3 regions of the Pseudomonas orientalis genome follow, and region 3 is predicted to be linked to each of the others. Evidence: predicted binding sites of a transcription regulator. Region 3 holds the regulator's gene; each other region holds the start of a gene.
The links. The regulator sigma-54, encoded in region 3, starts transcription at its own class of promoters, with help from an activator protein. The targets are predictions, from matches to a motif close to ANTGGCATNNANNTTGCTNT.
Positions count from the first base shown of each region.

Region 1: flgB (flagellar basal body rod protein FlgB) is a predicted target of sigma-54. The motif match lies at 5,751-5,770, and genes of this name have one in related genera.
Region 2: MRY17_RS13000 (circularly permuted type 2 ATP-grasp protein) is a predicted target of sigma-54. The motif match lies at 3,103-3,122, and genes of this name have one in related genera.

Region 1 covers NZ_CP094351.1:4,369,481-4,380,245, forward strand. Annotated here, with positions in the region: gene MRY17_RS19380 (ribonucleoside-diphosphate reductase subunit alpha) at 1-1,456, shown strand, start outside; gene MRY17_RS19385 (hypothetical protein) at 1,548-2,600, opposite strand; gene flgE (flagellar hook protein FlgE) at 2,776-4,086, opposite strand; gene flgD (flagellar hook assembly protein FlgD) at 4,118-4,837, opposite strand; gene flgC (flagellar basal body rod protein FlgC) at 4,854-5,297, opposite strand; gene flgB (flagellar basal body rod protein FlgB) at 5,301-5,708, opposite strand; gene cheR (protein-glutamate O-methyltransferase CheR) at 6,020-6,847, opposite strand; gene MRY17_RS19415 (chemotaxis protein CheV) at 6,892-7,824, opposite strand; gene flgA (flagellar basal body P-ring formation chaperone FlgA) at 7,900-8,664, shown strand; gene flgM (flagellar biosynthesis anti-sigma factor FlgM) at 8,806-9,126, shown strand; gene MRY17_RS19430 (flagella synthesis protein FlgN) at 9,175-9,645, shown strand; gene MRY17_RS19435 (flagellar brake protein) at 9,742-10,491, shown strand; gene MRY17_RS19440 (MFS transporter) at 10,549-10,765, opposite strand, start outside.
Region 2 covers NZ_CP094351.1:2,931,480-2,942,244, forward strand. Annotated here, with positions in the region: gene MRY17_RS12975 (SET domain-containing protein-lysine N-methyltransferase) at 1-31, opposite strand, end outside; gene MRY17_RS12980 (cation:proton antiporter) at 152-1,498, shown strand; gene MRY17_RS12985 (helix-turn-helix domain-containing protein) at 1,554-1,901, shown strand; gene MRY17_RS26425 (hypothetical protein) at 1,892-2,026, opposite strand; gene MRY17_RS12990 (hypothetical protein) at 2,038-2,250, opposite strand; gene MRY17_RS12995 (hypothetical protein) at 2,336-2,881, opposite strand; gene MRY17_RS13000 (circularly permuted type 2 ATP-grasp protein) at 3,309-4,718, shown strand; gene MRY17_RS13005 (alpha-E domain-containing protein) at 4,721-5,671, shown strand; gene MRY17_RS13010 (ATP-dependent DNA helicase) at 5,841-8,099, opposite strand; gene MRY17_RS13015 (VRR-NUC domain-containing protein) at 8,096-9,742, opposite strand; gene MRY17_RS13020 (YgdI/YgdR family lipoprotein) at 9,931-10,155, shown strand; gene MRY17_RS13025 (polyurethane esterase) at 10,288-10,765, opposite strand, start outside.
Region 3 covers NZ_CP094351.1:975,467-986,231, forward strand. Annotated here, with positions in the region: gene yjgA (ribosome biogenesis factor YjgA) at 1-375, opposite strand, end outside; gene pmbA (metalloprotease PmbA) at 484-1,830, shown strand; gene MRY17_RS04210 (FagA protein) at 1,978-2,373, shown strand; gene MRY17_RS04215 (class II fumarate hydratase) at 2,366-3,742, shown strand; gene MRY17_RS04220 (hypothetical protein) at 3,771-4,199, shown strand; gene MRY17_RS04225 (superoxide dismutase) at 4,201-4,812, shown strand; gene MRY17_RS04230 (ZIP family metal transporter) at 4,845-5,738, shown strand; gene MRY17_RS04235 (HPr family phosphocarrier protein) at 5,776-6,048, opposite strand; gene rapZ (RNase adapter RapZ) at 6,065-6,922, opposite strand; gene ptsN (PTS IIA-like nitrogen regulatory protein PtsN) at 6,925-7,389, opposite strand; gene hpf (ribosome hibernation-promoting factor, HPF/YfiA family) at 7,399-7,704, opposite strand; gene MRY17_RS04255 (RNA polymerase factor sigma-54) at 7,781-9,274, opposite strand; gene lptB (LPS export ABC transporter ATP-binding protein) at 9,459-10,184, opposite strand; gene lptA (lipopolysaccharide transport periplasmic protein LptA) at 10,184-10,717, opposite strand; gene lptC (LPS export ABC transporter periplasmic protein LptC) at 10,704-10,765, opposite strand, start outside.

The sequences.
Region 1 (10,765 bases), 2.4 Mb from region 3:
CGACATGAACACCGCCAACTGGATCCCTGACCTGTTCATGAAGCGTGTCTTCGATGACGGCCAGTGGACCCTGTTCTCGCCGTCCGAAGTCCCGGACCTGCACGACCTGACCGGCAAGGCCTTCGAGGAGCGCTACGAGTACTACGAAGCGCTGGCTCAGTACCCAGGCAAGATTAAGCTGTTCAAGACCATCCAGGCCAAAGACCTGTGGCGCAAGATGCTGTCGATGCTGTTCGAAACCGGCCACCCATGGCTGACCTTCAAGGACCCGTGCAACCTGCGCAGCCCGCAGCAGCACGTGGGCGTGGTGCACAGCTCGAACCTGTGCACCGAGATCACCTTGAACACCAACAAGGACGAGATCGCCGTTTGCAACCTCGGCTCGATCAACCTGCCGAACCACATCGTCAACGGCAAGCTGGACACCGCCAAGCTGGAACGCACCGTCAACACCGCCGTACGCATGCTCGATAACGTGATCGACATCAACTACTACTCGGTGCCGCAGGCGCAGAACTCCAACTTCAAGCACCGTCCGGTCGGCCTGGGCATCATGGGCTTCCAGGACGCCTTGTACCTGCAGCACATTCCTTACGGTTCCGATGCCGCCGTCGAGTTCGCCGACAAGTCCATGGAAGCGGTCAGCTACTACGCGATCCAGGCTTCCTGCGATCTGGCCGACGAGCGCGGTGCCTACGAGACGTTCCAGGGTTCGCTGTGGTCCAAGGGCATCCTGCCGCTGGACTCGCAACAGATCCTGATCGAACAGCGTGGCCAGAAGTACATCGACGTTGACCTCAACGAATCCCTGGACTGGGCGCCGGTACGTGCCCGTGTGCAGAAAGGTATTCGTAACTCCAACATCATGGCCATCGCACCGACCGCGACCATCGCCAACATCACCGGCGTGTCGCAGTCGATCGAACCGACCTACCAGAACCTGTATGTGAAATCGAACCTGTCGGGCGAGTTCACCGTGATCAACCCGTACCTGGTCCGCGACCTGAAAGCCCGCGGCCTGTGGGACTCGGTGATGATCAACGACCTCAAGTACTACGACGGTTCGGTGCAGCAGATCGAGCGCATCCCGCAGGAACTCAAAGAGCTCTATGCGACCGCGTTCGAAGTGGACACCAAGTGGATCGTTGACGCCGCCAGCCGTCGTCAGAAGTGGATCGACCAGGCACAGTCCCTGAACCTCTACATTGCCGGCGCTTCGGGCAAGAAGCTCGACGTGACCTACCGCATGGCGTGGTACCGTGGCCTGAAAACCACTTATTACCTGCGTGCCCTGGCCGCGACCAGCACCGAGAAGTCGACCATCAACACCGGCAAGCTGAACGCTGTATCCAGCGGCAACCACGGTGATGATTCGGTACTCGCCGCTCCGGCCGGTCCGGCGCCAGTGCCGAAGGCTTGTGCGATTGACGAGCCCGATTGTGAGGCTTGCCAATAGGCCGCAGAGCTTGCTAGCGCCTAAAGGCAAATGAAAAACCCCGGTAACTCCAGGCTTTAAATGGATTTACCGGGGTTTTTCTTTTGACTGCTTATATAAATACACTGACTATGCCAGGCTCCGGAACCCCGCCGCGCCCTCCCCCTAGCTCGACCCGATTACCGATAACTGCCATGGAATGGTTTTTATATTCCACAGTGCCTATTTTTCCATTGGCGAAATCAGCATGAGTGCCTTGCCGATATAGCCCACGCAGCCCTAAACGATCCAGACCTTCACGAGCCACCTCTCCATCATTGAGAGTGCGCATTGCTTCATAAAAGCTGAGGTTGGTCTTGCCGTCATTCCCTTCCTTCTGCGCCCGCTTGGCACTTGCGGCATACATGAAGTTCGCATCAGTCATCATCGAGGCATCATCGCCTCTGAAATTAGCGAAACGGGCGGCCTGCTTCAGTTCGTCTTTGGATACATGGACCTGCACACCATCTCGCATCACCACATCCCAACCATTACCCGCCTCCGCTACACTTTTAAACACATCGGTAGGTTTTTGGCCGAACTGCTGCATTGCAGCCTTTATTGCTGAAACGGTGACACAATTTCCGGTGAAGCCTTGGCTGAAGCCACTCCAGATATTTTTGGGTGCAACGCCAGGATTGCTGTTATCTACTTTATAGTCAAAATGGCTAGCGCCGCTGGTGATCGGCAAGTTACTCATCGATTCAGCAGGGCCAAAATCCGCTCGATTCACGCCACCACCACCACCACCACCACCACCACCACCACCACCACCTGGCGGCGTAGGAGAAGGAGCGGGAGAGGGGCCATCTTCATCCGCAAACAATTCTGGAAAGAGCGCCTTCAACCAAGCCCACCAGGCTTCACTGACATCGCTCTTGAGCTGCTCAAGAATCTCCTTGAACTTCTCATCCCCCAACTTCTTACGCAGCGCATTCAACTTGTCGCGCGTATCCTGAATCGTCTGCGTCTTGCCCGACTGCTGTGCCTCAAACAGCTGGTTGAGCAAGGTTTTAACCGCTGTCTTGTCGGCATCAGGCGCTAACGGCTTCGACTGATCCGGAACCATGCCTGGTATCGGCCCTACTCGATTGCTATCGACCGAGAAAACACCCGTACCCCACATATCCCCGCCTCCTTTGATTGCTGAACCTCTCGGCTATGAACCGATCAGTGGCAAGGCGGGCATGCCGCGTTCCGTGCGGCGCATGTCTGCGCGTAACCCTATATGTCGCCAGCGCTTTTCCTACGGGCACAAAAAAGCCCCTCTTACGAGGGGCTTTCTGTGGAGTGCCAGCGCATCACGTCATCTGAATGATCGTCTGCATGATGGTGCTCTGGGTGGAGATGGTCTTGGCGTTCGCCTGGTAGTTGCTCTGGGCCTTGATCAGGTCCACCAACTCATTGGTCAGGTTGACGTTGGAGTTCTCCAGAGAGTTGGCCACGATCGAGCCCAGGGTACCGGCTTGCGGGGTGTCGTAACCCGGTTGGCCCGAAGCGAAGGTCTCTTTCCAGGTGGTGCTGCCGGCAGGTTGCAGGCCTTGTTCGTTGTTGAAGCTGGCCAGCGAGATCTGGCCGATGGCCTTGCTCTGCTGGTTGCTGAAGGTGGCGAACATCACGCCGCTGCCGTCGATCTTCAGGCCGGTGATCTGGCCGGTGGCATAGCCGTCGGTGACCGGCGGGTTACGGTAGGTGGCCGAGTTGTACTGGGTAATGTTGGCCATGTTGACGGTAACCCCACCCGGGTTGGCATCCGCACCGTTGGCCTTCCACACACCATTGGTCACTGTGCCCGGAACCCAGCCGGCAACGGTGAGGGTCTTATCGGATACACCACTGGTCACCACACTGGTGAGCTTGCCCGCGCCATCGAAGGTCAGGGTCGACGGCACCGGTGCCGTCGATGGGGTGCCCGTCGGAGCCGAACCATCAGGGTTGCGGCCGTCGATCAGGGTGTAGGCATTCCACTTGTTGCCGTCGGTTTTCACCAGGTACTGGACCATCGGGTGCGCATTGCCCTGGGAATCGTACAAGGTGGTGCTGTATTGCGTGGTGAAGGTATCGGTCTTGGTGGGATCGAACGGCTTGGCGGTTTGATCAATCACTGGCTCCGAAGAGTTCAGGTTACTGGTGGAGTCCACTTTGGTGGAGGCCTTCGGCGGCAGGTTCGTCAGGTTCAGTTGCAGATCGGTCAGACCGCCTTTGATGATTTTTCCGTCATCATCCGCCGCGTAGCCTTGCAGGCGCGAGGTACCGGTGTTGTTGGTGATGTAGCCGTCCTTGTCGGCACGGAAGGCACCGCTGCGGGTGTACTCCAGCGAACCGTCGCTGCCCTTCTGCACGAAGAAGCCGCCGCCCTGGATCGCCATGTCCAGAATGCCGCCGCTGCCATTCACGTCGCCCTGGGTGAATTGCTGCGACACCGCCGCCAGGTTCACGCCATTGCCGATGCTGTTCTGCCCGGTGCCCAGTTTGGACGCCGCGTAGATGTCCGCGAATTCCGCACGGGACGATTTGAAGCCCGTGGTCGCCACGTTGGCGATGTTGTTGCCGGTCACGTCCAGTTGTTTGTTGGCCGCATAGAGGCCGCTAAGGCCGATATTAAAAGACATGTTTCTCTCCCTCTGCCGTCGTTAGCCGGCTCTATGTACCGATAGTCTGAATTTGCGACAGCTTGACGCTGCCCATGCCGCCTGCAAGGTTGAGCAGCATTTCGCCGCCGGTCTTGCTCAGCGTCACGCTGGTCACTGTTGCCGGCAGCGAAGTGGCCAGGGCCACCGCGTCGCCCTTGTCGTTCTTGGTGGAGGCCGCGAAGGTGTAAGTACCTGCTGGAGCGACCTCACCGTTGTCGTTCTTGCCATCCCAGATAAAGTCCGACGAACCCGCACTCTGGGCGCCCATATCGAGGGTGCGCACCACATTGCCGTCCTTGTCGGTGATCTTGACCGAGACGTTGCCCGTCGCCGCCGTCACCGCCACCGAGCCGGTCATGCTCTTGCTGGTATCGACCAGTGCCTTGTCGGTCTGGGTGATGATCGAACGTCCCACCAGCGACGAAGCCTGCAGCGCCTGCGAAGAGCTGAAGTTGCTGGAGATGTTGTTTACCGAGTCGTTCAGGGTGTTGATGCCTTCCAGGCTGCTGAACTGCGCCAACTGGGCCACGAACGCACCGTTATCCTGTGGCGACAACGGGTTCTGATTTTTCAGCTGGGTGACCAGCAGTTGCAGGAATGCATCCTTGCCCAACGCCTGGTTGCCGGTGGCGGCCTTGGAAACATTCGCTACATTGTTTGACGCGTCCTTGACCTTGGAATTGAACAGGTCCTGAACTGCCGAGTTGTTCGAGGTATCAACGATGGCCATTATTTGGCGCCCCTTATCACTGACCCAGGGTCAGGACCTTCTGCATCATGGTTTTGGCGGTGTTCATCATTTCCGCGTTGGTCTGGAACGAACGGCTGGCGGAGATCATGTCGGCCATTTCCTCGACCACGTTGACGTTGGGGTAGTAGACATAACCCTTTTCGTTCGCGGCCGGATGGTTAGGCTCGTAACGCGCTTCGAGGTTGCTCTGGTCTTCGACCACACCGAGCACCTGCACGCCTTGCCCTGCGGCATCCTGGTTCTGGAACAGCGAATCACTGCCGCCGCTCTGGCCGCCCTGGAACATGGTGGCAAACACTGGATGACGGGCACGGTAAGTCTGGTCAATGCTCGAAGACACGGTCTCGGCGTTGGCGATGTTACTGGCGACGGTGTTCAAGCGCGTGGTCTGCGCGCTCATGCCACTGCCGGCAATATTGAAAACACTGGACAGGGACATGGCTTATTCTCCACGCAGGGCTGACATCAGCCCTTTGAATTTGCTGTTGAGCAGGGTAAAGCTGGCCTGGAAGTTCACCGAGTTTTCGGCGTAGTTCGATTGTTCCAGTTGAGCATCAACGGTGTTCTGGTCGATCGACGGTTGCATCGGCGTGCGGTACAACAGCGACTCATCACCACTGCTCAGGCCTTGCGCTTCGATATGACGGTTGTTCGTCATGTTCAAGGCGAAGGTGCCGTTTTTGGTTTTGTCCTGCTGTGCGGCGAGCACGGCGGAGAAATCCAGGTCCCGAGCCTTGTAGTTCGGGGTGTCGGCGTTGGCAATGTTGTTAGCCAGGACTTCGGCACGCTGGGCGCGGAAGCCCAGGGCTTGTTCGTGGATACCGAGCGCTTTATCGAAGCTGATGCTCATGGCGGAAACCTTTAGGCTGACCTGCTATTCGTTAGCAGGGTTATAGCAAGGTGCATGCCAATGTGCTCAAGCCCCATATATCAAGGGCTTACGGGGGAATTGCCGGTGGCAATGCCAGAAAAGCGGCAAGTGCTTTCCGCGTGGCGCCAGTAAAGCGGCAATGGAAGGATTGCCGCTCCCGTTGAAATTGCCGCGAAACAAATGTGGGAGGGGGCTTGCCCCCGATGGCGGTGGGTCAGTCAACTATTCATGACATGACACACCGCTATCGGGAGGAAGCCCCCTCCCACATTTTTACCGCGCAAACTTTGTTATTTGGCCTGGTAGATGATTCCAGGGCTGCACTGCACCATCTGGTAGTGATCCGGCAAGCCGTTCAAGGCTTCGGAAGCGCCGAGGAACAGATACCCTCCGCGCTTGAGCGTGCCATGAATGCGCAAGAGGATGTCCTTCTTCACTTCGGCCGAGAAGTAGATCAGCACGTTGCGGCAGAACACCATGTCGAACTTGCCCAGGCTGGCGTAGCTGTCGAGCAAATTGAACGAGCGGAACTCGACGCGGTTCTTGATCGGTGCCTTGATCGCCCAGCGCCCTGCCCCTTTCGGGTCAAAGTAGCGCTGCAGGCGTTCCTGGGACAATCCTCGGCCCAGCGCCAGGCTGTCGTACTCACCGGTCTTGCAATTGGTGAGCATGCTGCCGGACAGGTCCGTCGCCACAATTTGCGCACCGGCTTTCAACTGGCCCATGTTGGTCCGTTCGAATTCGTCGATGGACATGGAGATCGAGTACGGTTCCTGCCCCGAGGAGCATGCCGCCGACCAGATACGCAGGCGCTGGCCCGGGCTGGCCTTGATGGCTTCCGGCAGCACTTTGTTCTTGAGCACCTCAAAGGGGTAGGTATCGCGAAACCACAGGGTTTCGTTGGTGGTCATGGCATCGACCACCATCTCCTTGAGTCCGCTGCGCGGCTGCCCCTGGATCCGCTGGACCAACTCACCGAGGGACTTGATGCCCTGCTGCTCCATGAGCTTGTTGAGACGGCTGGATACCAGGTACTGCTTGTTTTCACCGAGCAATATGCCACAGGCTTTTTCCAGGAAGACCCGGAACTGTTCGAAATCCAAATTACCCGTAGACACTGATACCGCCTCTTAAATCGTGTGACCGCCAGGGGAAATGCCCCTTAGCTGTGATCTGCTGCCTTGATCCGGTCGACTACCCGGGATGCGAGGTCATCAGGCCGGAACTTGGCCAGGAAGTCATCCGCACCGACCTTCTTGACCATGGCCTGGTTGAATACCCCCGACAACGAAGTATGCAGGATGATGTGCAATTTTTGCATGCGTGGATCGCTGCGTATTTCAGCCGTGAGGGTGTATCCGTCCATTTCCGGCATTTCAATATCGGAAATCATCATCAGGAATTCTTCTTCCGGCTTCTTGCCCTCGTCCACCAACTTGCGCAAATAATCCAGGGCTTGGCGGCCGTCATTGAGGGCGACCACCTCAACGCCGACGGTTTGCAGGCAACGCGTGACCTGCTTGCGCGCAACCGAGGAGTCGTCCACGGTCAACACGCGCAGGGACACCGCCTTGTGCGCCGTCTCGGCATCGACTACCCCAACGGAAATAGTTTCCGAAGTGGGCGCGACCTCGGCGAGGATTTTCTCCACGTCGATGATTTCCACCAGCTGGTTATCCACCCGCGTCACAGCCGTCAGGTAGTGATCGCGGCCGGTGCCCTTGGGCGGCGGATGGATCTCTTCCCAGTTCATGTTGACGATACGTTCCACCGAGCGCACCAGGAACCCTTGGGTCTTGGTGTTGTACTCGGTAATGATCACGAACGGGCTCTCGCGGTCTTGCAAACCCGCGGAGCCGGTGGCCATTGCCAAGTCAAGAATGGGGATGGTCGCGCCACGTATATTGGCTACGCCACACACCACCGGACTGGACTTGGGCATGATCGTCAGCTTGGGACACTGCAGCACTTCACGCACTTTAAATACGTTGATCCCGTACAGCTGTTTGCCGTCCAGGCGAAAAAGCAACAACTCCAGGCGATTCTGCCCTACCAGCTGTGTGCGCTGGTTTACTGAATCCATTACACCTGCCATGCCCAGACTCCTAAATCCCAGAGGTACGATGCGTACCCAACACTAAACGGCACGAGCTTTGCTATTTGGTTGGCTATGGATATTAAAACGACAGTTTCCCGACGCGCTTGCCGCCCAAAGTATCGCAGATTGCTCTGCGCCGCAGTGGCGCTGCTTGTCTGGAGCGCGAGCGTCACCACTCGCGCCGACAACGTCACCCTGCCTGATCTACTTATCGGCGTCACCCAAGGCTTTCTTGAATACACTGTAGAAGATTATCTGGAGACCACCCAGACACCGGGGCGCTATGAAATCCAGGTCAACCAGTTGGACCCGCGCCTGCGTATGCCGATGTGTGACAAGGAATTGACAGCCACCCTGGAAAGCCCGGCCCAGCCCATCGGCCGTGTGACCGTTAAAGTACGTTGTGAAGGCGCCTCGCCCTGGACTGTTTTTGTGCCGGCTCAAGTCAAATTGTTTCGCGACGTTGTCGTGGTGGCGCGACCGTTGAAGCGCACGGGCATCATTGGCGATGACGATGTCGCACTGCGTGAACGGGATATCAGCCTGATCAATCAGGGTTACCTGACCTCCCTGGACCAGGCGATCGGGCAGCGGCTCACCCGACCAGTGGTCACCGATCAGGTGATTACCCTGGTTCATCTGGAGCAGGCTGAAGTCATTCGCAAAGGTGACCAGGTAGTGATATCCGCCAGCAGCGGCGGGTTGAACGTAAGAATGCCGGGGGAAGCGCTGTCCAACGGCGGCATGAGCGAACAGATCCGCGTCAAGAACCTCAACTCCAACCGTGTGATAAAGGCGCGGGTGACAGCTCCAGGTCAAGTCGAGGTGGCGTTATAGATTACTGGTACGGGACGCCAGGTTTTCCTACACTGTGCATGGAATGTCCCGTGCGGAGATTTATTGTCATTCGCGCCTAAAGTTTGTCCGGGTATTGCCGAAAACATGGCAAGCGTCCAAATACCCAGAGGTTTTTTGATCATGGTCATCGATTTCAGCCGTTTAAATAACACCCCGACGACGTCAGGCACTACGCGTACCGCCGGCAAGGAAAACGTAGAAGCCAAGTCCCAGCCCCTGCCGACCAAGACAGAACAGGCGGGTGCCAGTCAAAGTGGGGAGTCGGTACACCTGAGCAATGAGGCTCAACAGTTGCAGAAAGTCACTGACTCGCTGCGCGATCAGCCGATTGTGAACAAAGCCCGCGTGGCCGAGTTGAAACAGGCCATCGCCGATGGCACTTATACAGTCGACAGCAACCGCGTAGCCAGCAAGCTGCTTAACTTCGAAGCCGAGCGCTAGGCAAAGGCCTGCGCTGGGCTTCTGGACGCTTAAAACCCAAGGCCAGCCATGCACCACGACGAACATTTGCTTCAACTGATCATTGATGATCTGGCGCCGACGCAACAATTGCTCGAGCTGCTTAAAGAAGAGTCCCTGGCCTTGTATGGTCGGGACATGCCTTTGCTCGAAGAAATACTCGCGCGCAAACAGTCACTGATTGTGCTGCTCGAACAGCATGGCAAGAAGCGCAGCGAGATTCTCATCAGCCTGGGCCTGCCCGCCGATCACGACGGCCTGGCACAGCTGGCAAGTCATTCCTCGGTCGGCGATCAGTTGCTGACGCAAAGCAAAGCACTCAATGAGCTGCTCACCCTGTGCCAGGAAGCCAACCTGCTCAACGGCCAGTCTATCCAGCTTCAGCAAGCCACCACGGCCAACCAGTTACGTATTCTTCACGGCGGTGAGCCCCCAGCTCTGTATAACGCCCAAGGTTCCACTTCACGCCTGGTCAAGCCAAGTACCCGCAGCCAAGCCTGACACCGCTTTACAGCGCGGCCTATCCAAGGTGCGCCACATACTGGCAAAATGCCGGTTCTTGCGTGTAGTCGTATTTTGCCTGGAGATGGAACAACTGTGTTCAACACCCTCAATGCGGAAGATGCGCCGCAGCCGCCAAAGGTTCTTACCACGCCTCTGGAAATCGCCAGCACTCTGCGAATGCTTCAAGACAGCCATGATCCGTTGATCATCACGTTCCATGAGCGCAGCCAACGCTTCCAAAGCTATCTTGTAGATATCGACAAAGACAGCAAGACGCTGGTACTGGACGAGATGATTCCGCGTGACGGTGAGCGTCACCTCGAAAATGGCGAACCGTTCCGCATCGAAGGTTTCCATGATGGCGTTAGGGTTGCCTGGGACAGTAATGGCACGCTGAGCATCAGCGAGAAGGACGGTCACCGTATCTACAGGGGCAGCATGCCCAGCGAGGTGGTCTATCATCAGCGTCGTGATGCATTCCGCGCGGCCCTGAAGTTGGCGCAGTTGGTCAATATTGAACTGGGTGGCGAAAAGCTCAAGGCTCCGATCAACGGCAAGTTGCTCGACATTTCGGCCACTGGGTGCAAATTGCGCTTTGAAGGCGACATTACCGAACGCCTGCAACTGGGCCAGGTCTATGACCGCTTCATCGCCGCGCTGCCATTCGGCAGCATGACTACCTCTGTCGAGTTGCGTTACCTGCATTTCGAAGACAGGATCAACACCACCTTTGCCGGCGTGCGCTTTCATAACATGAGCGGTTTAGTGCAGCGCCAGGTAGAACGCTTTGTGTATCAGCTGCAACGTGAAGCTCGACGCTTTGACAAAGACGACGACTTCTAAGCCTTGAACACTCAGTATAAAACGGGCAGACCCTCATAGGATCTGCCCGTTTTTCGTTCAGGGGCGCGCTCGGCTCAAGTCATGGGGATGTTCTTCCGGGTCGGTTGACTCAGGCGAAATCTCGGCAGCCGGCTCGTCGATGGCAGGTTCGGGTTCCGGGTCAGGAACAGTGGTCTGCATCTGCTCCTGTACCACCTGTTCATCCACCCGGGGATCAAGCGCGGCCACCAGCGGTGAACTGGACATGCTGTCAGGCATTGCAACGTGATGCAGC
Region 2 (10,765 bases), 2.0 Mb from region 3:
GCAGCGCGCCTTCGGTGCATTGCGTGGTCAATCTTGATCAAGAAAATCCGGCCCATGTGTTAACCAATACTTGCACCGGGCTCTGATTGTTTGAACCCGCACCCGGCCAGAGCCCTCCAACGCCCATGAATCACGCCCGGGTACTCGCACAATGACGTTCATTTTATGGTTGGCCGTACTGGGCGCTGTATTGCTCACCCTCGCCCTTACCTCCTCCTACCTGCGCTGGATGCCGGTGACCACCTCGGCGGTGTGCCTGCTGCTGGGGGTCGCCATCGGCCCTTTGGGCGTGGACCTGTTGCACCTGGACGTCAAGGGCTCCGCTCGCTGGATGGAGCACATCACGGAAGTGGCGGTGCTGTTCTCGCTGTTCGTCAGCGGTTTGAAACTGCGCCTGCCGCTCAGGCACCGCACCTGGCGCATCGCCTTTGGCATGGCCGGGCCGGTGATGCTGCTGACCATCCTCGGCACCTGCCTGGCGCTGCATTATCTGTTCGAGTTGTCGTGGGGGGTGTCGCTGCTGGTGGGCGCGATGCTGGCGCCCACCGACCCGGTGCTGGCCGGCCTGGTTCAGGTCAACAATGCCCAGGACTACGACCCGCTGCGGTTCGGCCTGTCCGGCGAAGCCGGTTTGAACGACGGTACCGCCTTTCCCTTTGTCATCTTCGGCCTGATGTTCATGCAGCACGGCGGTTTCGATGGCGACTGGTTCGGCGGCTGGGTGTTGAAAAACCTGCTGTGGGCGGTGCCGGCCGGGCTGTTGACGGGATACTGGATGGGCCGTGGCATCGGGCGTGTGACTTTGCGCCTGCGCCTGATCAATGCCGACAGTACCTTGTCACCCAATGACTACCTGACGCTGGCGCTGATCGCCCTGGCCTATGTGAGCGCGGAAGCCATCGGCGGCTATGGCTTCCTGTCGGTGTTCGCGGCGGGCCTGGGGCTGCGCCAGGCGGAGTTCAAATCCACCGGTTATGCCCAGACACCCGCCGAGCATCTGGCGCAGCCGGTGGTGGGCCACCTGGAAATCGAGCCGGAGCAGGCCCTGCACGGTGATGTCAGCCAATTGCAGGACACCCAGATCGCGGCCGGCGTGATGATGGGCGATATGCTGGCCTTTGGCAGCCTGGTGGAACGCTCGATGGAGGTGTTCCTGGTGACCGTGCTGGGCATCGTGCTGGTCAGCCACTGGGATTGGCGTGCGCTGGCGGTGGCCGCGTTGCTGTTTTGTGTGATTCGCCCGGTCAGCGTGTTCGCCATGCCTTGGGGCAGCCTGATGAATCGTCGGCAACGCAGCCTGGTCAGTTGGTTCGGCATTCGCGGAATCGGCAGCATCTACTACCTGTTCTATGCGCTGAACCACGGGCTGATCGGCACCAGCAGCGCCGTGGCCGTGAACCTGACCCTCTCGGTGATTGCGTTGAGTGTGATGGTGCATGGCCTGAGTACCCAGCCGATGCTGGTGTGGTACGAACGCCGGGCCGCGCAAAAAAATTGAATCCTGCGCCGCGCCAGGGTTTCAAACGTTCAGTATCGACAGCGCGAGTCAGCAGATGAAAGAGATAGGTCAACGATTGTGTGAGGAACGCCAGCGCCTGGGCTATTCGCAACAGTTCCTGGCGCAGGCCGGTGGTGTGACTGTGCGCGAGCAACGCCAATACGAACTGGGCGAAGACCTGCCGCGCGCCGATTACCTGGCGCAATTGGCCGGCCAGGGCGTGGATGTGGTGTATGTGGTGACCGGCAAGCGCAGCACCGTGGTCAATATCAGTCGGCACCAGGCGCAGACCCTGATGGATAACCGCGTGGTGGGCCAGGAGGTATCGCTGGACGGTCCGCCTGAAGAAGACCTCTACTTCAAGCTCAGCGATCCCTCCGGCCCGCCGCCGGATCAGTCCTGATCTTCGGTGTTGCCGACATCCGCCGCTTCATCCAGATCGTTGAGCGGCACCTCGGCATCGTCCATCAATGAGCCCGGGTCTTCGTTGCCCGGATCGTTGAGTTCTTCGTCCACTTCTTTAGACATGACTGTCTCCTCTAACCGCCTTGGGTGTCGATATCGGCATCGGTTTCAGGCTTGTGCTCAGGCTCAGGCTTGAAGTCCGGGCTGTAGTCGTTTTCCTTGGCCTTCGGGTCGGTGGTTGGCGTCGGATCCTTGGGGGCATCGGCGGCGGTGCCGGGGGCCGGCTCGCCAATGTCTATCGCCGGGTCATTGCGGTCAGTGGTCTGGGGATCGTTATCTATGGTCATGGCGCACCTCTTTGCAGGCCTGTGGGGAATTTGTACCCCGTAAAGCTAAGGCGCTGCGTTGATGGGCGAAGTTCCGTCTGATTGCTCAGCGCAACGGGTTATCGACCTGGATGTAGAAGGCATAGAAGCCCAACACCAGCCAGAACCCCATGAACAACCACGGCGCCCGCATGGAAAACAGCAGCGACTTGCGATAGCCCTTGTGGGTCGACTCCCTTTCGGAAAACAACGGCGACTCATCGTAGGCCATGCCCATCACCGGCTCACTGCGCAGCAGCTCGCTTTGCTTGTAGTGCCAGTGATCGATGATCTCGTAGGCGGCGCGGATGCCCGGCCAGGCGTTGAGTGAGCTGAGAATTCCCAAAGCGGCGAGAATCACCGGCACCACCAGGGTGAACAACTTGCCCCACTCCGGGTTCAGGTTGCCCATCCCGGAGACAAAGGCGATGACCAGGAATGACTGTGCGGTGAGGTAGGCGTCGGTGCGGTTGGCCAGGATGCTGGTTTCGTACTGGATCTCGCGACGATAGAAGTCGAGCCGGTCCTTGGGCGAACCGAAGATCTTGGCATTGTGCTCGCTGTGGTCGGTCAACGCCGCTTCCGGCGTGTTGGGCGAAATGATTCTAGGCACGACGGGGCTCCATCAAGTTTCAAGACTCATTAGAAGAAGCGGCCCGCGGCGAAGTTCAAGTTCGTCGCGCACCAAATCAAGGCACCCTGCGCTCCCAGTAGGAGCGAGCTTGCTCGCGAAGATCGTCAACGATGACGCGCCAACCCCGTTAAACACATTGCTCTTGAGTTCTTCGCGAGCAAGCTCGCTCCTACAGAGGATTTACCGGTATTGACGGCCGTTCCGGCACACGCCTTGCTTAATCCATTCATCCGCCGGTAAACAGGAGCATTCGTTACCCCCCGACCCAGAGCCGACTCCATAAGAACATAAGGACCAGGCCTGTTGGCACCGTCAGCCACAGGCTCATAAAAAAAGCGTTTTTTAGCGGCAGTGCCCCCAAGCAAGCTGCCAACCAGGCAAGGCTGGGCACTGACAAGGTACTGGAATGGCTCGATCTTTCTTCGATGAAATGAATGACGCAGACGGCGCCTGCCGTGCGCATTATCAGGATTTCTCCCGCTGGCTGGCCAATACGCCGCCGGAACTGCTGGCCCAGCGTCGCCGTGAAGCGGATTTGCTGTTCCACCGCGCCGGGATCACCTTCACCCTGTACGGCGACGAGCAAGACACCGAGCGCCTGATCCCCTTCGACATCATCCCGCGCAGCATTCCGGCCAGCGAATGGCGCGTGATCGAGCGCGGCTGTATCCAGCGGGTCACCGCGTTGAACATGTTTCTCGCCGATATCTACCACGACCAGCGCATCATCAAGGCCGGAATCATCCCCGCAGACCAGGTGCTGGGCAATGAGGGCTATCAGAAGGCAATGGTCGGCCTGGACCTGCACCGCGACATCTACTCGCACATTTCCGGCGTCGACCTGGTGCGCGACGGCGACGGCACCTACTACGTCCTCGAAGACAACCTGCGCACCCCCAGCGGCGTGAGCTACATGCTCGAAGACCGCAAGATGATGATGCGCCTGTTCCCGGAAGTGTTCGCCCGGCAGCGCATCGCGCCGGTGGACCACTACCCCAACCTGCTGCTCAAGACCCTGAAAAGCGCCAGCCGGCTGGACAACCCCAACGTCGTCGTACTCACCCCAGGGCGCTTCAACAGTGCCTTCTTCGAGCATGCCTTCCTGGCCCGGGAAATGGGTGTGGAACTGGTGGAAGGCGCCGACCTGTTCGTGCATGACCTCAAGGTGTTCATGCGCACCACCGACGGCCCCAAGGCGGTGGATGTGATCTACCGGCGCATCGATGACGCGTTCCTCGACCCGCAGGCGTTCAACCCCGATTCGATGCTCGGCGTGCCCGGCCTGGTCGCCGCTTACTGCGCGGGCAATGTGGTACTGGCCAACGCCATCGGCACCGGCGTGGCTGACGACAAGTCGATCTACCCGTATGTACCGGAAATGATCCGCTTCTACCTGGACGAAGAACCCGTCCTGCAGAACGTGCCCACCTTCCAGTGCCGCAAGCCTGATGAACTGTCCCATGTGCTGGCCAATCTGGCGCAACTGGTGGTCAAGGAAACCCAGGGTTCGGGCGGCTACGGCATGCTGGTGGGCCCGGCTTCCACCACTGCCGAGATCGAAGACTTTCGCCAGCGCATCAAGGCGCGGCCCCATGCCTACATCGCTCAGCCGACCCTGAGCCTGTCCACCTGCCCGACCTTCGTCGAAAACGGCATCGCGCCGCGGCATATCGACCTGCGCCCGTTCGTGCTCTCGGGCAAGGAAACCCGCCTGGTGCCCGGCGGCCTGACCCGTGTAGCGCTCAAAGAAGGCTCGCTGATCGTCAATTCGTCGCAAGGCGGCGGAACCAAGGACACCTGGGTGGTGGAGGGCTGAATATGTTGAGTAGAACCGCCGCAGATCTGTACTGGATGTCCCGTTACCTGGAACGCGCCGAGAACCTGGCGCGCATGCTGGAGGTCAGTTATTCGCTGTCGTTGATGCCCCACGCCGGGCGCAGCGATGGGCTCGATGAACTGGCAATGTCGCTGCTTTGCAGCGGCACCCTGGACAGCTACCTTGAGCGCCATCAGCAACTGGACGCCGAACGCATGCTGCACTTCTTCGCCCTGGATGAAGAAAACCCGGCCAGTATCTACAACTGCCTGCGCGCGGCCCGGGGCAATGCCCATGCGGTGCGCGGGCGCATCACCGCCGACATGTGGGAAAACCTCAACGCTACCTGGCTGGAAATGCGCAGCATCGCCGCCGGTGGCCTGGCGCGGCATGGCATCAGCCATTTCTGTGACTGGGTCAAGCAACGCTCGCACCTGTTTCGCGGCGCAACCTCCGGCACCATCATGCGCAATGACGCCTATCGATTCATTCGCCTGGGCACCTTCGTCGAACGTGCGGACAACACCCTGCGCCTGCTGGATGCGCGTTATGAAATGTTTGGTGAAGAGTCCGAAGAAGTCAGCGACGTGTCGGCACGCGGCTATTACCAGTGGAGCGCGCTGCTGCGAGCGCTGTCCTCGTTTGAAGCCTATACCGAGCTGTATCCGAATGCCCTGAATGCCCGCTCGGTATCCGAGTTGCTGCTGTTGCGCAGCGACGTGCCGCGCTCGCTGCATGCGTGCATCGAAGAGTTGAACCACATCCTCGCCGACCTGCCCGGCAGTTACGGGCGCACGGCCCAGCGCCTGGCGGCCGAGTTCGAAGCGCGCCTCAGATACACCGGGATCGATGAAATTCTGGAAGACGGGCTGCACACCCGGCTGACCGACTTTATCGACACCGTGCGCGACCTGGCGCGGGCGATACAAAGCTCCTATCTGGAAGTGGTCTGACACTCAACCCAGTACCGCCGTCTGTAGGAGCGAGCTTGCTCGCGAAAAACGTCAACGATAACGCGTGCTTCCTGAATGAACGCGGTGCCGGTGAGTTTTTCGCGAGCAAGCTCGCTCCTACAGCGGGTATCAGGGCAAGCCCTCCCACATCTGAATGGCGATGAGTCCCTCAGGTCGTTGGCGACCACCATTTGGGCAGCAACTGCCTCACCCGCGCCTCACCAAAGCGATCATCGATCAACATCACCAAGCCCCGGTCGTGCTGGCTGCGAATCACCCTCCCCGCCGCCTGCACCACTTTCTGGATACCGGGATACAAATAGGTGTAGTCATAGCCCGCGCCAAAGATCGCGCCCATGCGTGCTTTGATCTGTTCATTCACCGGATTGAGCTGCGGCAGGCCCAGGGTGGCGATAAACGCCCCGATCAGGCGCGCGCCGGGCAAATCGATGCCTTCGCCAAAGGCGCCGCCGAGCACGGCGAAACCCACGCCCTGGCTGTGCACGGTGAACTGGTCCAGAAAGGCCTGGCGTTCAGCCTCGGCCATGCCACGCGATTGCAACCACAGCGCGATCTGCGGATGCCGCTCGGCCAGCAGCTGCGCCACTTGTTGCAGGTAATCGAAACTGGAGAAAAACGCGAGGTAGTTGCCGGGTTGCTCGGCGAACTGCCGGGCGATCAACTCCACGATGGGTTCCAGCGATGCCTGGCGGTGCACGAAGCGCGTGGAGATGCGCTCGACAATGCTCACCTGCAATTGCTCGGCCTTGAATGGCGACTCGACGTCGACCCAGGCGGTGTCCGCCGGCAGCCCGAGCAAGTCGGCGTAGTAGTGGCGCGGGCTCAGGGTCGCGGAAAACAGCACGCTGCTGCGCGCGGCCGTCAACCGGGGCCGGATGAATTCGGCCGGCACCACATTGCGCAGGCACAGGGTCGAGCTGCTGCGCTTGGCACTGAATTGACGCTTGCTGATATCGAAGATGAAGTGTTCGTTAAAAAGCTCGGACACCTTGGAAAACTGCAGCGCTTCAAAGTAGAAGGCTTGCAGGTCGCCATTGAGGGCTTCGGGATGGTCGTTGAAGTAATCGCCCATCGCGCTGGCACACAGGCTCAGGGCCTGGAGCAGCTTGTCGGGTTTGGCCGCGTACGCCTGATACGGCGCGAGCTGGTCCTTGTGCAGTGCATTCCACTCTCGGTTCAGGCGCTGCAAGGGCTTTTTCAGCGGCTCGGGGGCGCTGTCGCGGACCGTCTTGAGGCTGTACTGATCGAGGCTGGCGCTGTACATCGAACGGGCGCGCTCGACCAGGTTATGCGCTTCGTCCACCAGCACGGCGACGCGCCACTGATTGAGCTGCGCCAGGCCGAAGAGCATGGCGCCGAAGTCAAAATAGTAGTTGTAGTCGGCAACCACCACGTCGGTCCAGCGCGCCATTTCCTGGCTCAGGTAATACGGGCAGACGTCGTGGGCCAGCGCCACCTCCCGCAGGTGCCGCTGATCGAGCAGGCGAACCCTGGCCGCTGCCTGGCGGGCGGCGGGCAAACGATCGTAAAAGCCCTTGGCCAATGGACACGAGTCGCCATGGCAGGCTTTGTCCAGGTGCTCGCAGGCCTTGTCCCGGGCCACCAGCTCCAGCACCCGCAAGGACAGCTCGGGACTGCTGTCGTACAGCACCTGGGCCGCATCCAGCGCCAGCTTGCGGCCCGGGGTCTTGGCAGTGAGGAAAAACACCTTGTCCAACTGCTGCGGTGCCAGGGCCTTGAGCATTGGAAACAGCGTGCCGACGGTCTTGCCGATGCCGGTCGGCGCCTGGGCCATCAGGCAGCGGCCGGTGCTGACCGCCTTGTAGACCGACTCGGCCAGGGAACGCTGGCCGCTGCGAAACTCGGCGTGGGGAAACGCCAGGCCTTGCGCGTCGCGGTTGCGCGCCTCGCGGTGCTGCATCTGCTGGTGGGCCCACTCGAGAAACAACGCACATTGCTGGTTGAAGAAGCGCTCCAGGTCAGGCGCGGCAAAGCGCTGCTTGAGCAGAGTTTCGCCCTCGCCGACGATGTCGAAATACACCAGCGCCAGCTCGATCTCGTCGAGCCCGAGCTTCTGGCACATCAACCAGCCATAGACCTTGACCTGGGCCCAATGCAATTGCCGATGGTTGGCGGGCTGAGTCTTAAGGTCGCCACGATAGGTCTTTACCTCTTCGAGGCGGTTGCTGTCCGGGTCATAGCCGTCCGCCCTGCCCCGCACCTTGAGTTGCTGGTACTCACCCTCAAGCGCCACTTCGTTCTGGTAATGCGCGCTGCGCCGCGACGCCACCGTGCGATGGCCGACGATGCCTTCCTGGGCACTGGGCGACGGGGTAAAGCGCAGGTCCAGGTCACCGACCTTGGCCGTGAACTCGCACAACGCGCGCACCGCGACGCAGTAGCTCAAGCGGGCTCTGCCCAGCGCACATAGCAGACCGTGACCGGCATCTGGTACTCGCCGCAGAACTCCAGCCAGCGCAATTGGTTGTCCTGCAGGCGGTCGCCTGGGCCCTTGACCTCGATCATGCGGTAGGTTTTCTGCGCCGGCCAGAACTGGATCAGGTCGGGCATGCCGGTGCGGTTGGCGCGGATATCCAGCAACAGCCGCTCAAACCAGTAGCGCAGGTGTTCGGCCGGCAAACACATCAGGGCTTGCTCAAGCAGCTCTTCACTGAGCAGGTTCCAGAACACAAAGGGTGATTGAATGCCCCATTTGTCCACGTAACGTTGGCGGATGGTGGTTTTGTAGCGCTCGTCCCGCAATTGCTCGAAGCACGCGCTGAACAAGGCGGCGCGGCGTTGCTGGAAGTCTTCGCTGTGCAGGTCGGCGGGACCGCGCTGAAACGGGTGGAAAAACGCGCCGGGCAGCGGCGCGAAGACCACGTCCCAGCACAACAGGCCGAACAGCGAATTGATCAGGCCGTTTTCCACGTAGTGCACCGGTGCGTCAGGCTCGCTCAAATGGGCCTGCACGCAATATTCCACCGACATCAGCGGCTCGGGCGGTGTCAGTGCCAGGTCCAGGCGCGTGACGGCGTGCGGCTTGGCCTTGGGCACCTTCGGCTCACCCAGCTTGCGCCGCAGACGTGGCACTACGCGCAGCAGGTGTTGCTGCTCGGCGGCGCTCTCCGGCGCCTGTTGCGCGGTAACGGCCAGCGCCATGGCTTGTGCATAGGCCTCCTGGCGTTCCAGTACGCGGATCAACCGTGCGCGCGCGCCGGGATAGGCGCAGCCGCGATAGATCTGCTCGGCCACACTCAACTCAGCGCTGCGCTCACAGTACTGGCCGATCTGGAACAACAACTTGGCGCGGCGTTTTTCCAGCCAGGGGTTGTCGGTGTGCAGCGTGGCAATCTGCGTCAGCACCGTTTCCAGCGCCTGGCCCGCCTCAAAAGCCTGCTGGCACTGGTGCAGGAACAAAAAGCCCTCGACGTCGGCGCGGCTGCGCAGCCCTCGGGACTCGGCGCAGAACGCAACCTTCTCGTAGGTGTAGATCCCCAGGTCCGCCAGCACGAACTCCGACCAGTCCTGATACAGGTTGCCGAAAAACATCAGACGCAGGCGGTCGCACAGCTCCATCACCGTGAGGCTGTAGAGCACATCCTGCAGGTCGGGGCACCAGAGGGCGAAGCTGCGGCTTTCGTTGAACTGCGCCGCCAATGGCGCCAGCCAGTCGGATTTGCGGCCCTTGGGCTGCTCGATCCAAGGCTTGAAGGCCATGAGCAGCTCGCCTTTTTGCAGCAAGCCGAACAGCTCTTCAAAGCCCAGCAGGCAGTGGTCCTCGACCCAACCGGACGCCAGCAATGGCTGCATGGCCGCATGCGGGCAACCGATTTCCAGGTAGTTGAGCTTGCCTCCACGAAAATGCACGCCCTTGCGCATGACCATGCGCACCAATAACGCCTGTGACGCCTGCGGCAACCTGTCGAATTGCTGAATGAACTGCAATTCGTCCGCGTCGAGCAGATCGGCATAGCGCTGCGCCAACCACATCAGCACTTGGCGGAAGTTGTGCAGGTAATACAAGGGGTCTTCGAGGGGGTTAGCCATGGCACAAAGCAATCAACTACTGGTTATGCATACAGAGTGACGTCGCCAACGCGTTGTTGCAATCAGTAATAGATAAATGGCGCCTGCAACTTTTTGAAAAAAAGCGATCAGATGAGGGAGCTGATCGCGTAACATTTAGGCCCCGCAGCCAGACGCTGCGGGACTTTTCAGGGTTAAAGGTAAGGGTAATGAACATGAAGAATTTGGGTCTGCCGCTGGTTGCACTCACTTTTCTGGTATTGGCCGGTTGCTCCACGCAAACGGTGGTCACGTTGCAAAACGGCACACAGTATCTGACCAAGGACACACCCAACGCCAAGACCGCCGATGGCTTCTATGAATTCACCGACATCGCCGGCAAGCGTATTCGTATCAAGGCCGATGATGTGGCGACGGTGCGCAAGGAACAATAATTTCAGGCTGGCCTATATCAAATGTGGGAGGGGGCTTGCCCCCGATAGCGGTGGGTCAGCTACACATAAGCAGGCTGATACACCCCAATCGGGGGCAAGCCCCCTCCCACAGTTTTAACCGCGTTCCAATAGTCAGCCGATCATAATCCCCTCCCCCGACACACTGCTCACACCCACCAGCGTTACCGAGTCAGCGCCGAAGCTGATCACGGTATCCCCGCCGACCAGTTTGGCGTGATCGCGATAATCCGCGCTGCCCTGCACATCCGTGAACACCAGCTTGTCCGTCGCCTGGTAGCCCACCACGCGATCATTGCCAAAGTGCCCGCTGAACAGGAAGGTGTTATGCCCGCTGCTGTCGCGAATGGTGTCATTGCCTTTGCCGCCCTCGATAAAGTCCGCGCCCTTGCCGCCCTGGATCAGGTCGTCGCCGTGACTGCCGATGATGTAGGTATTGCCCTTGTGCGTTTCGGCATTGCGGTTGAGGTCTTGCACCCAGGTGGTGGCCCGTGCCGGGTCGGACAGGTTGGCGACGATCACCGTTGAGTCACGGCTCATTTGTTCATAGAAGCCGGAGTCGAGAATGCGCGCCATGCCATCGCCGTAGCCG
Region 3 (10,765 bases):
CAGCACGAATTTCTCCAGCACGGCGTCATCGCCCGAGATCAGGCGGTCACGCCAGCGCTCCAGGTTATGGAAGCGTTCGTTGTACTGGCGAGTGGAGGCATCGGTTTGATCGAGCAAGGCCAGAATGGCGTCAGTGTCCTGATCGCGCATCAGCTTGCCGATAAACATGATGTGCCGTTTGCGCGCGATATTCGCGGTGTGCTTAGGCGCATCGGCCAAGGCCCGACGCATTTCGTCGGTCAGTGGCAGTTTGGCAATCAAGTCTTTCTTGAGCGTTGTAAGGCGCTCGCCGAGGTCAACCAGAGCATGCAGCTCGCGTTTGACCTGGGTTTTGCTTTTCTCCCCATCGAGGGAGTCGTCGTAAGAATCAACCATGGTGGCAGTCCGCAAAGAAACGCCGCCATGATAACCAGTCGGGGGCCGCTTGTCCGGCCCGGTCGCTCGATGGCCTTAACCGAGAGCAGAATTTGAGTGGAGAAAACCATGAGTGCAGCCCAAAGCGTCGGTCCGCAAGCGTTACCGGCACTGCAGGAACAAGTCGAGCAGATCCTTGCCGAGGCCAAGCGCCAGGGGGCCAGCGCCTGTGAGGTAGCGGTGTCGCTGGAACAGGGGCTGTCGACTTCGGTGCGTCAGCGGGAAGTGGAAACCGTTGAGTTCAATCGCGACCAGGGGTTTGGTATTACCTTGTACGTGGGCCAGCGTAAAGGCTCGGCCAGTACGTCGGCCAGTGGCCCGGAGGCGATTCGTGAAACCGTCGCCGCCGCCCTGGCAATCGCCAAGCACACCTCCGAGGATGAGAGCTCGGGCTTGGCCGACAAAGCGTTGATGGCCAAGGATCTGCAGGACTTCGATCTGTTCCACGCCTGGGACATCACGCCCGAGCAAGCCATCGAACAGGCGCTGACCTGCGAGGCGGCGGCGTTCGACGCCGATGTTCGCATCAAAAACGCCGACGGCACCACGCTGAGTACCCACCAGGGCTGCCGTGTCTACGGCAACAGCCATGGATTCATCGGCGGCTATGCCTCTACCCGTCACAGCTTGAGCTGCGTGATGATCGCTGAGGCCGATGGCCAGATGCAGCGTGATTACTGGTACGACGTGAACCGTCAGGGTGAGTTGCTGGCAGACCCGGTCAGCATTGGCCAGCGTGCTGCGCAACGTGCAGCCAGCCGTCTGGGCGCGCGGCCGGTGCCCACATGCGAAGTGCCGGTGCTGTTTTCCGCCGAATTGGCCGGTGGCTTGTTCGGCAGTTTTCTCGGAGCGATTTCCGGCGGCAACCTCTATCGTAAATCTTCCTTTCTGGAAGGCGCGATCGGCCAGACGCTGTTTCCTGAATGGCTGACCATCGATGAGCGGCCGCACCTCATGCGCGCCATGGGCAGCACCTCGTTCGACGGCGATGGCCTGGCCACCTATGCCAAGCCGTTCGTCGAGAACGGCGAGTTGGTGTCTTATGTCTTGGGCACCTACGCGGGCCGCAAGCTTGGCCTGCCCAGCACCGCCAACTCCGGCGGCGTCCACAACCTGTTCGTGACCCATGGCGATGAAGACCAGGCGGCGCTGTTGCGTCGCATGGGACGCGGCCTGCTGGTGACCGAACTGATGGGCCACGGCCTGAACATGGTGACGGGTGACTATTCTCGTGGCGCGGCGGGGTTCTGGGTGGAAAACGGCGAGATTCAGTTCGCCGTCCAGGAAGTGACGATCGCCGGCAACATGCGCGATATGTTCAAGCAGATCGTTGCAGTGGGGAATGATCTGGAGCTGCGCAGCAATATCCGCACGGGCTCCGTATTGATCGAACGGATGACGGTCGCCGGTAGCTGACCTGCGACGCGTCACCAAAAAAGGCGCGCCATCTCGATGATGGCGCGCCTTTTTTTGGGGCTCTGTAAGGCGAGTTCAACCTGCCGTTCTTGTTTTGATTCTTAATATCATTTAATAATGAATATCATTACTGGATGAGTGTGGATCATGAGTTCTGTCTTGCATGAGGACCCGTACCTGGAAAGTTGGCGGTGGATGAGTCGTCAGATCCGCTGCGGGCTCGACCCCAATGAACCTCGCCTGATCGAACATTACCTCAATGAGGGGCGTTACCTGGCGTGTTGCACCGCGACCCACCCGTGGACGATCGCCGAAACCTCATTTCGCCTGCTCATCGACACCGCCAACGATATCGCGCTGCCCTGGCATTGGCGCTCCCTGTGTCTGGACCAGGCCTGGCGCCCGCTGCGTGACCTGGAAAAACTCTCTCACTGCGCCTGCCGGCTCAAGCGCTGGCAGGCGTTCGCCTGGCAATTGGCGACCTGCCAATTACTGCCATCTCTCTCTTTCTCCGATGTGGTGCAAGGATCCAACGATGAGTAACACACGTATCGAACGCGACAGCATGGGCGAACTGCAAGTCCCCGCCGAGGCCCTGTACGGCGCGCAAACCCAGCGCGCGGTGAACAACTTTCCGATCAGCCACCAACGCATGCCGGCGCAATTCATTCGCGCGCTGATCCTGGCCAAGGCCGCCGCCGCCAGGGCCAACGTCGACCTCAAGCAAATCAGCGAAGGGCAGGGCAAGGCCATTGTCGATGCCGCCCAGGGCTTGTTGGAAGGCGACTACATGCAGCACTTTCCGGTGGATATCTTCCAGACCGGCTCCGGCACCAGTTCCAACATGAACGCCAACGAAGTGATTGCAACCCTGGCCAGCCGCTTGCTGGGCGAGGTGGTAAACCCCAACGACCACGTCAATTGCGGGCAAAGCAGCAATGACATCATTCCGACCACTATTCATGTCAGCGCCGCGCTGGTGCTGCACGAGCAGACACTGCCGGCCTTGCTGCACCTGGTGCAGGTGATCGAGCAAAAAGCCGAAGCGGTCCACCCGTTTATCAAGACCGGTCGTACCCATTTGATGGACGCCATGCCAGTGCGCATGAGCCAGGTGCTCAATGGCTGGGCGCAGCAACTCAAGGCCAATATCGGCCACTTGCAGGACCTGTTGCCGGCGCTGCAGGCGCTGGCCCAAGGGGGCACGGCTGTAGGTACCGGCATTAATGCGCACCCTGAGTTTTCCGCACGCTTCAGCGGGCACCTGAGCCACCTGACCCAGGTGAAGTTCACGCCGGGCAAGAACCTGTTTGCGTTGATTGGCTCCCAGGACACCGCCGTCGCCGTCTCCGGTCAGTTGAAAGCCACCGCCGTCTCGCTGATGAAGATCGCCAATGACCTGCGCTGGATGAACTCCGGCCCGCTGGCCGGCCTCGGCGAAATCGAGCTCGAAGGCCTGCAGCCGGGTTCTTCGATCATGCCGGGTAAGGTCAATCCGGTGATCCCCGAGGCCACGGCCATGGTGGCCGCCCAGGTCATCGGCAACGACACGGTGATTACCGTGGCCGGCCAATCGGGTAACTTCGAGCTGAACGTGATGCTGCCGATCATCGCCCAGAACCTGCTCAGTAGCCTGGAGCTGCTGGCCAACGCCAGTCGTTTGCTGGCGGACAAGGCCATCGCCAGCTTCAAGGTCAACGAAGCGAAGCTCAAGGAGGCGTTGTCGCGCAACCCGATTCTGGTGACCGCCCTCAATCCGATCATTGGTTACCAAAAGGCCGCCGAAATCGCCAAACAGGCTTATCGGCAGGGCCGTCCGGTCATCGATGTCGCCCTCGAACACACCGACCTGCCGCGCAGCCAACTGGAAGTCCTGCTGGATCCGGAAAAGCTCACGGCTGGCGGCGTGTAGATCATCGACCCCGCTTTGGAGGTTCACCATGGAGCATTGGAAACGCACGATCGAACGGGCCAATCGCTGCTTTATGGCGGGCGAGCTGGTAGACGCCCGCGAGGCCTACCTGCAAGCCCTGGCCCTGGCCCAGGTGTTATTCGAACGCTGGGCAGATGCTGATGAGGCCGTGGCGGCTTGTGTCATTTCCCATCACAACCTGGCAGACCTGCATCTGCGGCTGAACCAGCCCGAGGAAAGCGCGGAATACCTCTGCGCCATTCACCAGCGGCTGCTGCAGACCATGCAGGACCCACGCCTCAGCCCGAAATTGCGCGAGGCAGCGCTGCGCCAGAGCAGCAAAACCTACGTCGAACTGTTGAATTTCATCAGTGATCACGGCGAATACCCACGCACTCATCGCTTGCTGGGCGCTGGTGCGCCGCAACCGACCCACTCCCAATATGGAGCACATTGATATGAGCTACACCCTGCCGGCCTTGCCTTACGCCTTTGATGCGCTTGAACCCCATATCGATGCGCAAACCATGGAAATTCACTACACCAAGCACCACCAGACTTACATCAATAATCTTAATGCTGCGGTCGAGGGCACCGAGTTCGCGGGCTGGCCGGTGGAGAAGCTGGTAGCCAGCGTTGAAAAATTACCGGAGAAATTACGCGCTGCCGTGGTCAACCAAGGAGGCGGTCATGCCAACCACTCGCTGTTCTGGGCGGTCATGTCGCCTACGGGTGGCGGAAAGCCCGAGGGTGTCCTGGGCCAGGCCATCGACGCGCAACTGGGGGGCTTCGACAGTTTCAAGGACGCTTTCACCAAGGCGGCATTGACCCGTTTCGGCAGCGGCTGGGCCTGGTTGAGTGTGACCCCGCAAAAGACCTTGGTGGTAGAAAGCAGTGGCAACCAGGACAGCCCGTTGATGAGCGGCAACACGCCGATCCTCGGCCTGGACGTCTGGGAACACGCCTACTACCTGCTGTATCAAAACCGACGACCGGAGTACATCAATGCATTCTATAGCGTCATCAACTGGCCGGAGGTTGCCGCGCGCTACCAGGCCGCATTGGCCTGACATTCACTCTATAACAAGACCTAAGGCCGACTATGGGCACTGAAACCCTGGCGATTAGCAGCGTGCGATTGTTTCGCTACGCGTTTGGCTCCCTGCTTGTATTAGTCGGTACGGCTTTACTGGTGGCTCATGGCCTGGCCTGGCTCGACCTGGAGCCGCGCATCTTGCGTGCGCTCCAGGGCGGGGCGATCTGCGCGCTCGGCACCGCCCTCGGTGCAGTGCCGGTGCTGGTGATTCGCCGTATGCCGGCGGCGTTGAGCGATACCCTGCTGGGCTTTGGTGCGGGGGTCATGCTGGCGGCGACCGCTTTTTCGCTGGTGGTGCCGGGAATTGCCGCCGCAGAAAGCCTGGGGCTCTCGCCCTGGGGCGCGGGCGGCCTGATCAGCTTCGGCATCATGCTCGGTGCATTCGGGTTGTATCTGGTGGACCGCAAGGTTTCAGGCGCCAGCCCGGAAATGCTGGTGGGCACGCCGGATAAGCCGGTTATCCCGCCGCGCATCTGGCTGTTTGTGTTCGCCATTATTGCCCACAACATTCCGGAAGGTATGGCGGTGGGTGTATCTGCCGGCGGCGGCATGGCGGATGCCGACAGCCTCGCCATGGGCATTGCCCTGCAGGACGTACCGGAAGGCCTGGTGATTGCGCTGGTGTTGGCAGGGGCGGGGATGTCGCGGGTCAAGGCGTTTCTGATCGGCGCTGCGTCGGGTCTGGTAGAGCCGGTATTTGCGGTGCTCTGCGCGTGGTTGGTGAGTCTGGCCGAAGTGCTGTTGCCCTTGGGGTTGGCACTGGCTGCCGGTGCGATGCTGCTGGTGGTGACCCATGAGGTCATCCCGGAGTCACGCCGCAACGGTCACGACAAGCTCGCCAGCCTGGGCTTGTGCATCGGGTTTTGCTTGATGATGGTGATGGACACGGCGTTGGGGTAGCGGGAGCGAGCCGGTTCGCTCCTGCAAGAGGAAGGCGTTATTCACCCTCGTCGAAGTAGTTGTTGATCAACGCGACCAACGCGTCCATCGCTTCCTGCTCCTGTTCACCCTCGGTTTTCAGATGGATTTTCGTGCCCTTGCCTGCGGCGAGCATCATCATCGCCATGATGCTTTTGCCGTCGACCATCGATTCCGGTGTGCGCCCGGCGCGGATCTGGCAGGGGAACTGCCCGGCGACACCGACAAACTTGGCTGATGCGCGGGCGTGCAAGCCCAGCTTGTTGATGATTTCAATTTCCCGAGCCGGCATCGCAGTGGTGTTCCTTTCAGCTAAGGTCGCGGTGGCGAACCTGGACATTCTTGAGGGTTTGTTGCAGCACCTGGCCCAGTCGCTCTGTCAGGTAGACGGAACGGTGGTGGCCGCCGGTACAGCCGATGGCAATGGTGACATAGGCGCGGTTGCTTGCGGCAAAGCGTGGTAACCATTTGAGCAGGTAGGTGGAGATATCCTGGAACATCTCTTCCACATCCGCTTGTGCCGCCAGGTAGTCGATCACGGGCTGGTCAAGGCCGGACTGGTCACGCAACTCCGGCTTCCAATACGGATTGGGCAGGCAGCGCACGTCGAACACCAGGTCGGCATCCACCGGCATGCCACGCTTGAAGCCGAACGACTCGACCAGAAACGCCGTACCAGGCTCCGGCTGGTTCAGCAACCGCAGCTTGATCGCATCGCGCAGTTGGTACAGGTTCAGGTTGGTGGTGTTGATCTTGAGGTCAGCCAGATCGATGATCGGCCCCAGCAGTTTGGTCTCGTCCTCAATGGCTTCGGCCAGGGAGCGGTTGGCGCTGCTGAGCGGGTGGCGTCGGCGGGTTTCGGAGAACCGCTTGAGCAGGGTCTCTTCGTCGGCGTCCAGGTACAGCACGTCGCAATGAATATGCTTGGCGCGCACTTCCTCGAGCAGTTCGGGGAACCGCGAGAGGTGACTGGGCAGGTTGCGGGCGTCGATCGACACGGCGACCAGCGGTTGCGCCAACTCGGTGTGGATCAGGGCGCGTTCCGCCAATTCCGGCAGCAAGCCGGCGGGCAGGTTGTCGATGCAATAGAAGCCGCTGTCTTCAAGAACATTGAGGGCAGTGCTCTTACCCGACCCGGAACGGCCGCTGACGATGATCAAACGCATGATTACTGCCCGCTTTGCTCATCCAGGACGACCTGATACAGCGCCTCGTTACTGCTGGCGCTGCGCAATTTATCGCGCACTTCCTTGCGGTCGAGCATGCTGGCGATCTGCCGGAGCAGCTCCAGGTGGGCATCGGTGGCGGCTTGCGGGACCAGCAGAACGAACAGCAGGTCGACCGGAGCGCCGTCGATGGCATCGAAATCGATAGGGTGATCCAGGTGCAGCAGAGCGCTGACCGGTGTTTCGCAGCCTTTGAGGCGGCAGTGGGGAATGGCGATGCCGTTGCCAAAACCGGTCGAGCCGAGTTTTTCACGGGCAATCAGCGCCTCGAAGACATCTTGCATCTCCAGCTCAGGCACTTGGCTGCTGATCAGGTTGGCAATTTGTTCGAGGGCTTTCTTCTTGCTGCCGCCCGGCACGTTCACGAGGGAACGGCCGGGGGTCAGGATGGTTTCAAGTTGGATCATGGGGGAGGGTTAACGACCTGTACCTTGCATCAGGTGCAGATTCTTTTCCTTATGCTTTTTGAGTTGGCGGTCAAGCTTGTCGGTGAGCAAGTCGATCGATGCATACATGTCTTCATGTTCGGCATTAGCAACCACTTCGCCACCGGGTATCTGCAGGGTCGCTTCGATTTTCTGCTGAAGCTTATCGACCTTCATGATGACCTGCACGTTGGTGATCTTGTCGAAATGTCCTTCAAGCTTCTTCAGCTTCTGCTCGACGTATTCGCGCATTGGAGGGGTGACTTCTACGTGGTGTCCACTGATGTTGACTTGCATACAGCTTCTCCTTCGTTGCCAGTGCATAAAGCGGCAGGCGAAAGGCGCCTGCCACTGGAACGCTGTGCCCCGCCCGTCACATCAAACGCTTACGCTCGCTGGAAGGCGCGATCCCAAGGGACTCGCGGTACTTGGCGACGGTTCGACGGGCGACCTGAATGCCTTGTGCCTCCAGTAAACCAGCGATCTTGCTGTCACTCAACGGCTTTTTCTGATTTTCCGCGGCAACCAGTTTTTTGATGATCGCGCGGATCGCCGTGGACGAGCATTCGCCGCCTTCGGAGGTGCTTACGTGGCTGGAGAAAAAGTATTTCAGCTCATAAATACCCCGTGGGGTATGCATGAATTTTTGCGTGGTTACCCGTGAAATCGTCGACTCGTGCATGCCCACCGCCTCGGCGATGTCATGCAGCACCAGCGGTTTCATGGCTTCGTCACCATATTCCAGGAAGCCGCGCTGGTGCTCGACAATCTGGGTGGCGACTTTCATCAGGGTTTCGTTGCGGCTTTGCAGGCTCTTGATGAACCAGCGCGCTTCCTGCAACTGGTTGCGCATGAACGTGTTGTCGGCGCTGGTATCGGCGCGGCGCACGAAACCGGCGTATTGCGGGTTGACCCGCAGGCGCGGTACCGATTCCTGGTTCAGCTCTACCAGCCAGCGCTCGTTGTCCTTGCGCACGATCACATCAGGCACGACATACTCGGCTTCGCTGGATTCGATCTGCGAGCCTGGACGAGGGTTGAGGCTCTGAACCAGCTCGATGACCTGGCGCAGCTCGTCTTCCTTGAGCTTCATGCGACGCATCAACTGGCTGTAGTCGCGGCTGCCCAGCAGGTCGATGTAGTCGCTGACCAGGCGCTTGGCTTCAGCCAGCCAAGGTGTCTTGGCCGGCAATTGGCGCAGTTGCAGCAACAGGCACTCGCTGAGCGTGCGGGCACCAATCCCGGCGGGCTCGAATTGCTGGATGCGGTGCAGGACGGCTTCGATCTCGTCCAGCTCGATATCCAGCTCCGGGTCGAACGCCTCAAGAATTTCTTCGAGCGTCTCATCCAGGTAACCCTGGTTATTGATGCAATCGATCAGGGTGACCGCGATCAGGCGATCGGTGTCGGACATCGGCGCCAGGTTCAGTTGCCACAGCAGGTGGCTCTGCAGGCTCTCGCCGACCGATGTGCGGGTGGTGAAGTCCCATTCGTCATCATCGTTGCTGGGCAGGCTGCTGGCGCTGGTCTGGTAGACGTCTTCCCAGGCGGTATCCACGGGAAGCTCGTTGGGAATGCGTTCGTTCCATTCGCCGTCCTCGAGGTTATCCACCGTCGGCGCGGTTTCCTGATAGGACGGTTCCTGTACGTCGGGATTGGGCTTTTGCTCGATGTTGTCGGCCAAAGGGTCTGTGTTGTCGAAGTCGTCGCCTTCTTCCTGGCGTTCGAGCATCGGATTGGACTCCAGGGCCTCCTGGATTTCCTGTTGCAGGTCCAGGGTCGACAATTGGAGCAGGCGGATGGCCTGTTGCAGCTGCGGTGTCATCGTCAGCTGCTGGCCCATTCTCAGGACTAGCGATGGTTTCATGGCAGGGGCTTAACACCTTATTCGCCGGCGCAATGCGCCATCCACGACAGGGCGCGTGAGCGCCAAACATAAGCAAATTATATGCCTGATATCGGGGCCTTTGCCTAGAGCGCGGTAACAATAAAAAAACCGAGGTTCTTATTGACTCGCTCGCACTCTCGCGAATGGCCCGATAGCACCGTGTTTACAGGCGGAACTCGTGACCCAGGTAAACTTCTTTCACCAGTTCGTTGGCCAGGATCGTCGCGGAATCTCCTTCGGCGATCAATTGCCCATCGTTGACGATGTAAGCGGTTTCGCAGATATCCAGGGTTTCACGCACGTTGTGGTCGGTGATCAGCACACCGATGCCCTTGGCCTTGAGGTGATGAATGATCTGCTTGATATCGCCTACCGAGATCGGGTCAACACCGGCAAAGGGTTCGTCCAGCAGGATGAACTTGGGGGCGGTCGCCAGGGCGCGGGCGATCTCCACACGGCGACGCTCACCACCGGACAGGCTCATGCCCAGGTTGTCGCGAATATGGTTGATGTGGAATTCCTGCAGCAGGCTTTCCAGCTCCTTGCGGCGACCGTCGCGATCAAGCTCCTTGCGGGTCTCGAGGATCGCCATGATGTTGTCGGCTACCGACAGTTTGCGAAAGATCGACGCCTCCTGGGGAAGATAGCCGATACCTGCGCGCGCACGGCCGTGCATGGGCTGGTGGCTGACGTCAAGGTCGTCGATCAATACGCGGCCCTGGTCCGCCTGGACCAGCCCGACGATCATATAGAAGCAGGTAGTCTTGCCGGCGCCATTGGGGCCGAGCAAGCCGACGATCTGGCCGCTGTCGATCGACAGGCTCACATCGCGTACCACCTGGCGGCTTTTATAGGCCTTGGCCAGATGCTGGGCTTTCAACGTTGCCATTACTCGGCCTTCTTCTTCGGCTGGATGACCATGTCGATACGTGGGCGAGGCGCGGTGACCTTGTTGCCATTGGCGCGACCCGCCTGGGCGACCTGGGTCTTGGTGTTGTAGACGATCTTCTCGCCTTCGGTCGAGTTGCCGTCGGCACTGAGCACCTTGGCCTGGTCAATCAGTACGATGCGATTTTGCTGGGCATGGTATTGAATGGTCTTGCCATAGCCTTTCATCGGGCCCGGATCTTCTGCCTTTTGCTTCTGTTCGAAGTAAGCCAGGTTGCCCACCGAGGTCACGACATCGATATCGCCGGCCTGGGTACGCGTCAGGGTCACCGTGTTGCCGGTGATCTTCATCGAGCCCTGGGTGATGATCACGCCACCGGTATAGGTCGCGACGCCTTGTTTGTCATCCAGCTGCGCATCGTCAGCCGAGATGTGGATCGGTTGCTGGCTATCGTTCGGCAGAGCCCAGGCGCTCACGCTTCCCAGTGCTGCGCCCAGACCGAGCAAAATAGGGAGGGTTTTAACGAGCCTCATACTGTCCTCTTACGTTCGATAGCAGGTGTATCCTGCTTTCTTTCAAAT